Regions from separate parts of the Bradyrhizobium sp. 154 genome, predicted to be linked through region 1. Evidence: predicted binding sites of a transcription regulator. Region 1 holds the regulator's gene; each other region holds the start of a gene.
What was found. Region 1 encodes PhoB, which activates phosphate uptake and scavenging genes when phosphate is short. Its sites were predicted from a motif close to TGTCATNNANCTGTCAT; they were not measured.

Region 2: a site for PhoB is predicted at 1,405-1,421, ahead of IVA92_RS18415 (DUF2794 domain-containing protein). Genes of this name have one in related genera too.
Region 3: a site for PhoB is predicted at 1,427-1,443, ahead of ugpB (sn-glycerol-3-phosphate ABC transporter substrate-binding protein UgpB). Genes of this name have one in related genera too.

Annotation. Positions count from the first base shown of each region.
Region 1 covers NZ_JADPKG010000030.1:262,783-265,943, reverse strand. Annotated here, with positions in the region: gene IVA92_RS06810 (GcrA family cell cycle regulator) at 218-730, shown strand; gene phoB (phosphate regulon transcriptional regulator PhoB) at 991-1,698, opposite strand; gene phoU (phosphate signaling complex protein PhoU) at 1,713-2,429, opposite strand; gene pstB (phosphate ABC transporter ATP-binding protein PstB) at 2,441-3,161, opposite strand, start outside.
Region 2 covers NZ_JADPKG010000076.1:45,032-48,192, reverse strand. Annotated here, with positions in the region: gene IVA92_RS18420 (DUF1223 domain-containing protein) at 114-890, shown strand; gene IVA92_RS18415 (DUF2794 domain-containing protein) at 1,488-1,859, shown strand; gene IVA92_RS18410 (GNAT family N-acetyltransferase) at 1,885-2,415, opposite strand; gene IVA92_RS18405 (Bax inhibitor-1/YccA family protein) at 2,746-3,161, opposite strand, start outside.
Region 3 covers NZ_JADPKG010000053.1:80,106-83,266, reverse strand. Annotated here, with positions in the region: gene ugpA (sn-glycerol-3-phosphate ABC transporter permease UgpA) at 1-6, opposite strand, end outside; gene ugpB (sn-glycerol-3-phosphate ABC transporter substrate-binding protein UgpB) at 56-1,372, opposite strand; gene IVA92_RS14175 (CaiB/BaiF CoA-transferase family protein) at 1,771-2,976, opposite strand; gene IVA92_RS14170 (organic hydroperoxide resistance protein) at 3,152-3,161, opposite strand, start outside.

The DNA of each region.
Region 1 (3,161 bases):
CGCGGGAGTCACGCCATATTGTAGCGTTTGGACTGTCAGATACGACATCTCGTGCAGCGGTTCTGATCCCAAGAGTCCTCATGTACCGGCGTAAACGTTCGGGCGTCAGTCACGCGCCCGGCGAGCCTTAAGGGATTCTGACGGCACGGGTTTTTCAAGGCTTAAGCATTCGCTGTGAGGCCCCAGGATGGCGGCGCGCAACGAGGGAAAGGGTGCAATGACGGTTTTGACCTGGTCCGACGATCGCGTCGAGCAGCTGAAAAAGCTCTGGGAGGCCGGACTTTCGGCCAGCCAGATCGCGGCCGAGCTCGGCAATGTGACCCGCAATGCCGTGATCGGCAAAGTGCACAGGCTCGGCCTGTCGGGCCGCGCCAAGAGCCCTTCATCGGCAGCGCCGCGGCCGCGCAAGGCGCGGCCCGCGCAGCATATGATGCGGGTGACCCGGCCGATCTCGCGCGGCAACACCGCGCTGGCGCAGGCCTTCGAGGTCGAGGTGGAGGCCGAACCGGTCACCTACGACAACGTGGTGCCGATGAGTCAGCGGCTGTCGCTGCTGGAATTGAACGAGGCGACGTGCCACTGGCCGGTCGGCGATCCCTCCAGCCCGGACTTCTTCTTCTGTGGCGGCAAGGCGCTGTCAGGCCTGCCCTACTGCGCCCAGCACTCGCGCGTCGCCTATCAGCCGGCAGCGGATCGCCGGCGGGCGGCACCGAAGCCGAGCACGCGGTGATTATTTCCTGAGATCGAACCGGCAGCCGTCACGCGGTGACGGCGCAACAAACCCGACGTCGTCCCGGACAAGCGAAGCGCCGGACCGGGACCGATAGCCACCGCAAGCCGTGGTTACGGGGACTCGGAGTTACCTTTTCGCGCAACAACCACGTCCTGTGGCTATGCGTCCGGATCGGCGCTTCGCTCCGGACAACGCTGCGCGTTGCCGGGAGCTACGCTTGTCCGGGACGACGACCGAGCTTGGTGACGCAGTTGGGCCTACGTCTGCTCCGCCTTTGCAAACCGATCATCCAGCGCATAACCCGCGCCGCGGACGGTGCGGATCGGGTCCTGCTCGCGGCCGAGATTGAGCAGCTTGCGCAGGCGGCCGATATGGACGTCGACGGTGCGCTCGTCGATGTAGATGTCGCGGCCCCAGACGCTGTCGAGCAGCTGCTCGCGCGAGAACACGCGGCCGGGATGCTCCAGGAAGAACTCCAGCAGGCGATATTCGGTCGGGCCGAGATCGATCGGCCGGCCCGAGCGCGCGACGCGGCGCTTGTCGCGATCGAGCTCGATGTCGCCATAGGCGAGCACGGTGGCGAGCCGCTCGGGGCTTGCGCGCCGCAGAAGGCCCTTCACGCGCGCGAGCAGCTCCGGCACCGAGAACGGCTTGACGATGTAGTCATCGGCGCCGGTCGCAAGACCCCGCACCCGCTCGCTTTCCTCGCCGCGCGCGGTCAGCATGATGATCGGGAGCTGCTTGGTCTCGGGACGGGTGCGCAGCCGCCGACACAACTCGATGCCGGACAGTCCCGGCAGCATCCAGTCGAGCACGATCAGATCGGGGATGTGTTCCTTGAGGCGGGTGTCGGCGTCGTCGCCGCGCATTACCGTCTCCACGTCATAGCCGTCGCCTTCGAGGTTGTAACGGAGAAGCTCGGTGAGAGCTTCCTCGTCCTCAACCACCATAATGCGTGCGCCCATGTTGTCGTCGCTCCCTAGGTATTCGGTACCGTCGTGGCGAAGGTCGTCATGTCGCCCTTCGGCCGCTTGTCGGTGATCGCCTGCCCCTCGATCATGTAGAACACGGTCTCGGCGATGTTGGTGGCGTGATCACCGATGCGCTCGATGTTCTTGGCGCAAAACATCAGATGGATGCAGAACGAGATGTTGCGCGGATCCTCCATCATATAGGTGAGGAGCTCGCGGAACAGAGAGGTGCAGATGGCGTCCACTTCCTCGTCGCCCTTCCACACCGCCATCGCCGCCGGCAAATCGTGCGCGGCATAGGCATCCAGCACCGACTTGACCTGCTGCTGCACGAGGTCGGTCATGTGCTCCAGGCCGCGGAACAGTTTCAGCGGATGGAAGTCCGTCTCCAGCGCCGCAACGCGCTTGCCCATGTTCTTGGCGAGGTCGCCGATGCGCTCGAGATCGGTGGCAACGCGCATGGCGCCGACGATCTCGCGTAAATCCACCGCCATCGGCTGGCGGCGGGCGATGGTGAGCACGGCGCGCTCCTCGATGCGCTTCTGAAGCGCGTCGAGCTCGGCATCGGTGGTGACGACGCGCTGGCCGAGCGCGACGTCGCGGCGGATCAGCGCGTCGACGGAATCGACGATCATGCGCTCGGCGATGCCGCCCATCTCGGCGACGAGGCGAGTGAGCTCCTGGAGGTCGGTATCGAAGGCCTTTGCGGTATGTTCAGTACCCATGTCCCGTCTCCTCAGCCGAACCGGCCGGTGATGTAATCCTGCGTACGCCGGTCGCTCGGCGACGTGAAGATCTTGCTGGTGTCGTCGAACTCGATCAGCTCGCCGAGATACATGAAGGCGGTTTTATCAGAGACGCGCGCCGCCTGCTGCATGTTGTGGGTGACGATCGCGATCGTGTAGTTCTCGGACAATTCCTGGATCAGCTCCTCGACCTTGGCGGTCGAGATCGGGTCGAGCGCCGAGCAGGGCTCATCGAACAAGATCACTTCGGGCCGCACCGCGACCGTGCGGGCGATGCAGAGGCGCTGCTGCTGGCCGCCGGAGAGCGACAAGCCGGACGCGTTGAGCTTATCCTTGACCTCGTTCCACAGCGCGCCGCCGCGCAGCGCCTTCTCGACGCGGTCGTCCATCTCGGACTTCGAGATCTTCTCGTAGAGGCGGATGCCGAAGGCGATGTTCTCGTAGATCGTCATCGGGAACGGCGTCGGTTTCTGGAACACCATGCCGACCCGGGCGCGCAGCAGGTTGAGGTCCAGCTTGGGATCGAGGATATTGGTCTGGTCGAGCAACAGCTGGCCGGTGGCGCGCTGGCCCGGATAGAGATCGTACATCCGGTTGAAGATGCGCAGCAGGGTCGACTTGCCGCAGCCCGACGGGCCGATGAAGGCCGTGACGCGGTTGGTGCCGAGGGCCAGATTGATGTTCTTCAGCGCGTGGTGCTCACCGTAGTAG
Region 2 (3,161 bases), on a different contig from region 1:
AACCTCCTCCTGGACGGTTGCCTGGAAGGACGAATGTGCCGCGCCCCGTAAGACTACGGTGACCATCAGGCGATAAGATTCCCTCTCACAAGCAATGGTGTGCGGCGTTCGACATGACAACAATGACGGCTTCTCATCCGGTTTCACGTTGGTCCAGTGCCCTCTGGTCGGGTGCTCTCGGCATCTGTGCGATCGTCGCCGTCATCCGCCCCGCCGAGGCTGATCCCCGCGCCGTTGTCGAATTGTTTACCTCGCAGGGTTGCTCGTCCTGTCCGCCCGCCGACAAGATCATCGGCGATCTGTCCAAAGATCCCTCGGTCATCGCGTTGAGCATGCCGATCGACTATTGGGACTATCTCGGCTGGAAGGACACGCTGGCGGATTCACGCTTCTCTGCACGGCAGCGTGCCTACTCGCGCGTGCGCGGCGACCGTGAGGTCTACACGCCGCAGGTCGTCGTCAATGGCTCGACCCATGTCATCGGCAGCGATCGGACCGGCATCGAGAATGCAATCGGTAAGACCGACAAGGGCACGGGAGTGATGAGCGTGCCGGTGACGATGTCGCTTGCGGGCAAGCAGATCAACGTCTCGGTGGCCGGGAGCAACGAGCCCACGGTCTCGCATGGCGAGGTCTGGATCTGCTCGATCGCCAAGTCGGTGCCCATCACGATCACCCGCGGCGAAAATCGCGGACAGCAGGTCACCTATCACAACGTCGTACGCAACCTGCTGAAGGTCGGCGACTGGACCGGCCGTCCGGAAAGCTGGACGGTGCCGATCGAGAATCTCACGCGCGATGGCGTCGACGGCGCGGTGGTCTATGTCCAGGATGGCAGCCGAGAGAAGCCGGGCCCGATGCTGGGCGCGGCGTACACGTCGCTGCACTGATTTCTTGGCGTCGTACTCTGCTTTCAATCCTCATGGTGAGGAGCGCGCCCTTGCGCGCGTCTCGAACCATGAAAGGCCCCCCGCTGATGCAATGGGCCTCCATCCTTCGAGACGCCGCGCAAGAGCGCGGCCTTCAGGATGAGGAGAGACAGCTTTTGTGCGGATCATAGAGTGCGAATCAGAGACAAGTTCGCAGGACCAGGAACATCCCGATCCAAACAAAAAAGGACCAACTTGCGTTGGCCCTCCTTGCCGTGCGTACAGACCCGATCCTGTCGACCCCGGGGGGCTGGGGGCTGAGGAATCCGGAACCGAAGGACCGGGTCAACGCACGTAAGTCTTTTCGCAATGCAGGGCGGCAGTCGCTAGGCGGAAAAGCGGCGATACTATGATTCCTGCTAACGATGCCGTGACGGTTTGCCGCGACAGAGTTCCACCGCTGCGTGTGTTCGGATCCGCAACCGATTCCATTGGTTGAGCAAGGGAGCCCCTTGCGGCGCGGTACGGTTGGCGCGATCATGCAATTGTCATGAGCGCAGTTCCCGGGACGGTCTTCGGGGATGCGGGGTCATGTCGCGCGATCAGGAGGCGCTTCCCATGAGTCTGATGTCGGAGGATGCCGCTCCGAGCGAGCAGCGCGCGGCGACGCGCCCCGCCGCTGCGACGCCGCTGCCGAACCGGGTGACGTTCAACCGCCTCGAACTGCACCGGATTCTCAATCTCTATGGCCGCATGGTCGCCGACGGCGAGTGGCGCGACTACGCCATCGACTTCCTGAAGGACCGCGCCGTGTTCTCGGTCTATCGCCGCGCCTCGGAAGTGCCGATCTATCGCATCGAGAAGGACCCGCGGCTCGCGCGCAAGCAGGGCATGTACAGCGTGATCTCGGCGACCGGCCTGATCCTGCGCCGCGGTCACGAGCTCGAGCGCGTGCTGCTGGTGATCGATCGCAAGCTGGCGGTGGTGTAGGCGGCGTCGGGTGGGCGCAACGCGCCTACTTCCCCGGCACCGTGCTTGCACCCTCGCCGAGGGCGCGCTGCATCATCACCGTATCGAGCCAGCGGCCGAATTTCAGCCCGACATTGGGATGCGTGCCGATCATCTTGAAGCCGCTCTTGGCGTGAACGCCGATCGAGCCGGCATTGGCGGAATCGCCGATCACCGCGATCATCTGCCGAAAGCCGCGCGCCTCGCATTCGGTGATCAGCCGCTCCAGCAGCAGAGAGCCGACACCGCGGCGGTGGAACGAGGGATCGAGATAGATCGAATTCTCCACCGTGAAGCGGTAGGCCGGCCGCGGCCGGTAGGCACCGGCATAGGCATAGCCGGCGACGCGACGATCAAGGATCGCCACGAAATAGGGATAGCCGCCGTCGATCAGTGCGCGATAGCGGCGCGTCATCTCGGCAACATCGGGCGGCTCCAACTCGAACGTCGCGGTGCCCTCGCGGACGGCCTGCTGGTAAATGGCGGTGATGGCGGGAAGATCGGCCTCGAGCGCGGGCCTGATTTCGGGTGCGGACATGGCGGCAAGATTAGAGCCTTCCCGCGGCCGCTGGAAGAGGGCAGGGCTGCTTCCCAGCCGTCATTGCAGGCGCAGCAGCCTCGATCTTCTCCGCTGTCATGCCCCGCCTAGTGCGCAATTGCGCACGGGGGCGGGGCATCCAGTACGCCGCGGCTCCTCGGCTTATCACGAACGTCTCTGGATACTGGATCGCCCGCCGGAGCCCGTCATCGGGCCCGCCAAAGGCGAGACCCGGTGGCGGGCGACGACACCGGGTATGTGACGACATCTGCCCCAAACAAAAACCCCGGCCTTTCGGCCGGGGCTGATGTCGTTCTCTCAGCCTATCGCTTAATCGCGCTGGCCGAGGAGCTGCAACAGCAGCGTGAACAGGTTGATGAAGTTCAGGTACAGCGATAGCGCGCCGGTGATGGCCGCACGCTCTGCGATGTCACCGCCGGCCGAGGCGTAGCCGTAGATGTAGTCGTTCTTCAGCCGCTGGGTATCCCAGGCGGTGAGGCCCGCAAACACCAGCACGCCGACCACCGACACGATGAACTGCAGCATCGAGCTCGCCAGGAACAGGTTGACCAGGCTCGCGATGACGATGCCGATCAGGCCCATGAACAGGAACGAGCCCATGCCAGTCAGGTCACGCTTGGTGGTGTAGCCGTAGAGGCTCAGCGCACCGAAGGTGGCTGCGGTGATGAAGAACACCCGCACGATCGAGGTGTGCGTGAACACCAGGAAGATCGACGACAGCGAGA
Region 3 (3,161 bases), on a different contig from region 1:
TTGCATGATGCGCGCAGGAGCGGCAGGCCGGGTTACCGGCCTGCCGCCGATCGCCTCACTTCACGGCGGTCTTTTCGAACTGCCGCAGCATCGTGTTGCCGCGTTCGACCGCGGCATCGAGCGCCTGCTTGGCGGTCTTCTTGCCGGCGAGCGCCTGCTCGATCTCTTCCGACCAGACGTCACGGAGCTGCACCATGTTGCCAAGGCGCAGGCCGCGGGAATTCTCGGTCGGCTCCTTATTGGTCAGCTCGAGCAGCGGGGTCTCGAGATAGGGCTGGTCCTTGTAGAAGCCTTCCGCCTTGGCCTTCTCATAGGCCGCCTTGGTGATCGGCAGATAGCCGGAGGCCTTGTGGATGTAGACTTGGCGGTCGGTGTCGGACAGGAAGCCCAGGAATTTCGCGACGCCCTTGTACTCGTCGGCCGACTTGCCGCCCATCACCCAGAGCGAGGCGCCGCCGATGATCGAGTTCTGCGGTGCGCCCTTGACGTCGGGATAATAGGGCATCGGCACGGCGGTGAAGGCGAACTTGGCTTGCGCCTTGACGTTGCCGAAGAACGCCGAGGAGGTCAGATAGAGCGGGCATTCACCTGACGTGAAGCGGCCTTCGCCGGTGTTGGTGCGGCCGGCATAATCGTAGGTCTTGTCCTTCTGGAGCTCGACCAGCTTCTCGAGGTGCTTGACCTGAAGCGGGCCGTTGAATTCGAGCACGGTGTCGAAGCCGTCGAGGCCGTTGGCCTTGGTCGACAGCGGCACGTTGTGCCAGGCGGAGAGCTGTTCGAGATTGACCCAGGTGACCCAGGAATTGGAGAAGCCGCAGGTGGGGTGGCCGTTGTCGTGCAGCTTCTTGGCGACATCGAACACTTCAGGCCAGGTCTTCGGGATTGCGACGTTCGCCTTCTTCAGCTCGTCGAGGTTGACCCACATCACCGTCGACGACGAGTTGAACGGGAAGGACAGCATCTCGCCCTTCGAGGTCGAGTAATAGCCGGTGATCGCGGGCAGGTAGGCCTTCGGATCGAACTTCTCGCCGGTCTCGGCCATCAGCTTGTAGACCGGCTTCACCGCGCCGGTCGCCGCCATCATGGTGGCGGTGCCGACCTCGAACACCTGCATGATGTGCGGCGCATTGCCGGCGCGGAAGGCCGCGATGCCGGCGTTCATCGTGTCGGGGTAGTTGCCCTTGTAGGTCGGGATTACCTTGTAGTCGCTCTGCGACGCGTTGAAGTCGGTGGCGAGCTTGACGATGACGTCGTTGTTGGCGCCGGTCATCGCGTGCCACCACTGGATGTCGGTCACGGCCAGGGCCGGCGAGGCCATCATGCCGACCGTGACTGCGACAGCCGCAGCCGCACCAAAATGTCGAAGAGCCATCAAGAAAACCTCCCTTGCCCGTCAATAAAGAAGCGCTTGCGCTAGCAGTGCCACATGACGTTCACATGACTGTGTAAGCGGCCGAAACGAAAGCGGCAAGCGCTGGAAAAGGGAAGCCGGAAAATAGGCGAAGGCGTGCGGGAGACCGCGCCGTGCGTTCGCGCTGCACACGCGTGCTCGCGCCGCAGTGCGGCATTGGATGACGTGAGTTGTCCATCAGGCGGCGATCTCGAACACCTCTCCCGCTTGCGGGAGAGGTCGCGCCGAAGGCGCGGGTGACTGCTCTCTCCGCTTGGGGATTGTCCCGTTCTGGAGACGCCCTCTCCCCAACCCTCCCCCGCAAGCGGGGAGGGAGCGCACCGCCGTTGCGGCAACGCTGAAGTCTATTTCACGAGGCCTCAGCGCTTACGCTCGGGGCCGCAGACCACGCCCTTTTCGACCATCGCGTCGATGTCCGCCCGGGAGTAGCCGAACTCGCCCAGCACCTCAGCCGCGTGCTGGCTGAATTTCGGCGGCAGGCGGCGCAGGCTCGGCTTGCTGCGGTCGAGCCGGATCGGCGAGGCGACGCCCTTGTACCAATCCTTCTCGATGATATCGCCGCGCGCGATCGTGTGCGGATTCGTGAGTGCCTGGTCGATCTTCTGCACCGGGCCAGCGGGCAGGCCCGCCGCGAGCAGGCGGTTGCAGAGCGGCTCGGCCTCGTGCTGGCTGAACACCGCGGCGAGTTCGGCGCGCAGCGCCTCGCGATTGGCGATGCGGTCCTTGTTGCGGGCAAAGCGCGGATCGGTGCCGAGCTCGGGCTTGCCGATCTCCTTGGCGAGCTTGCGGAACGTGCCGTCGTTGCCGACGCCGATGAAGATGTTGTCGGTTTTCGTCGGGAAGATCGCGTAAGGCACGAGGTTGGGATGCTCGTTGCCAGTGAGCGCGGGTGGCTTGCCATGCATGAAATAATTGGCGGTGTGCGGATGCATGATGGCAAGGCCGGTCTCGTACAGCGTCGTCTCCAGGAACTGGCCCCTGCCGGAGCGCTGGCGCTCCGACAGCGCCATCAGGATGCCGATCGCCGCGTACAGGCCAGTGGTGATGTCGACCAGCGGCACGCCGATCCGCATCGGGCCGCTCTCCGGCGAGCCGGTCGCCGCGATCATGCCGGTCATGGCCTGGATGATGGCGTCATAGCCGGGATTGCCGCCGCGCGGGCCGTCGGCGCCGAAGCCGCAGATCCGACAGTGCACGAGGCGCGGGAATTTTGCGCGCAGCACCTCGTTGCCGATGCCCCATTTCTCCAGCGTGCCTGGCTTGAAGTTCTCGATCAGGACGTCGGCCGTCTCCAGCATCTTCAGCAGCACGGCGCGGCCGCCTTCGGAGGCGAGGTCGAGGCCGATCGAGCGCTTGTTGCGGTTGATGCCGACGAAATAGGCCGCATCCTCCTCATGGAAGGGAGGGCCCCATTCGCGCACCTCGTCGCCCGCGGGCGGCTCGACCTTGATCACGTCGGCGCCGTGGTCGGCGAGGATCTGGGTGCAGTAGGGACCGCCGAGCACGCGCGTGAGATCGATGACGCGCAATCCGCTCATGGCACCTGTGGCGGCTTCAGAACTCATGCCTTCGCTTCCCCTGTGTCGATGCTTGATCACAGGCCTAGCGAGGTTCGTGCATCCCAGCAATGGCTTCGCGCGTAGGGCCGCATGCGCCGCCGCGGCGCAATCCCAGAATGGCAAACCAATGGGAAGCGGCCAGCCCGAGGGGGATCTCGGGCCAGCCAATCCGCAATTGCGGTCAGACGACC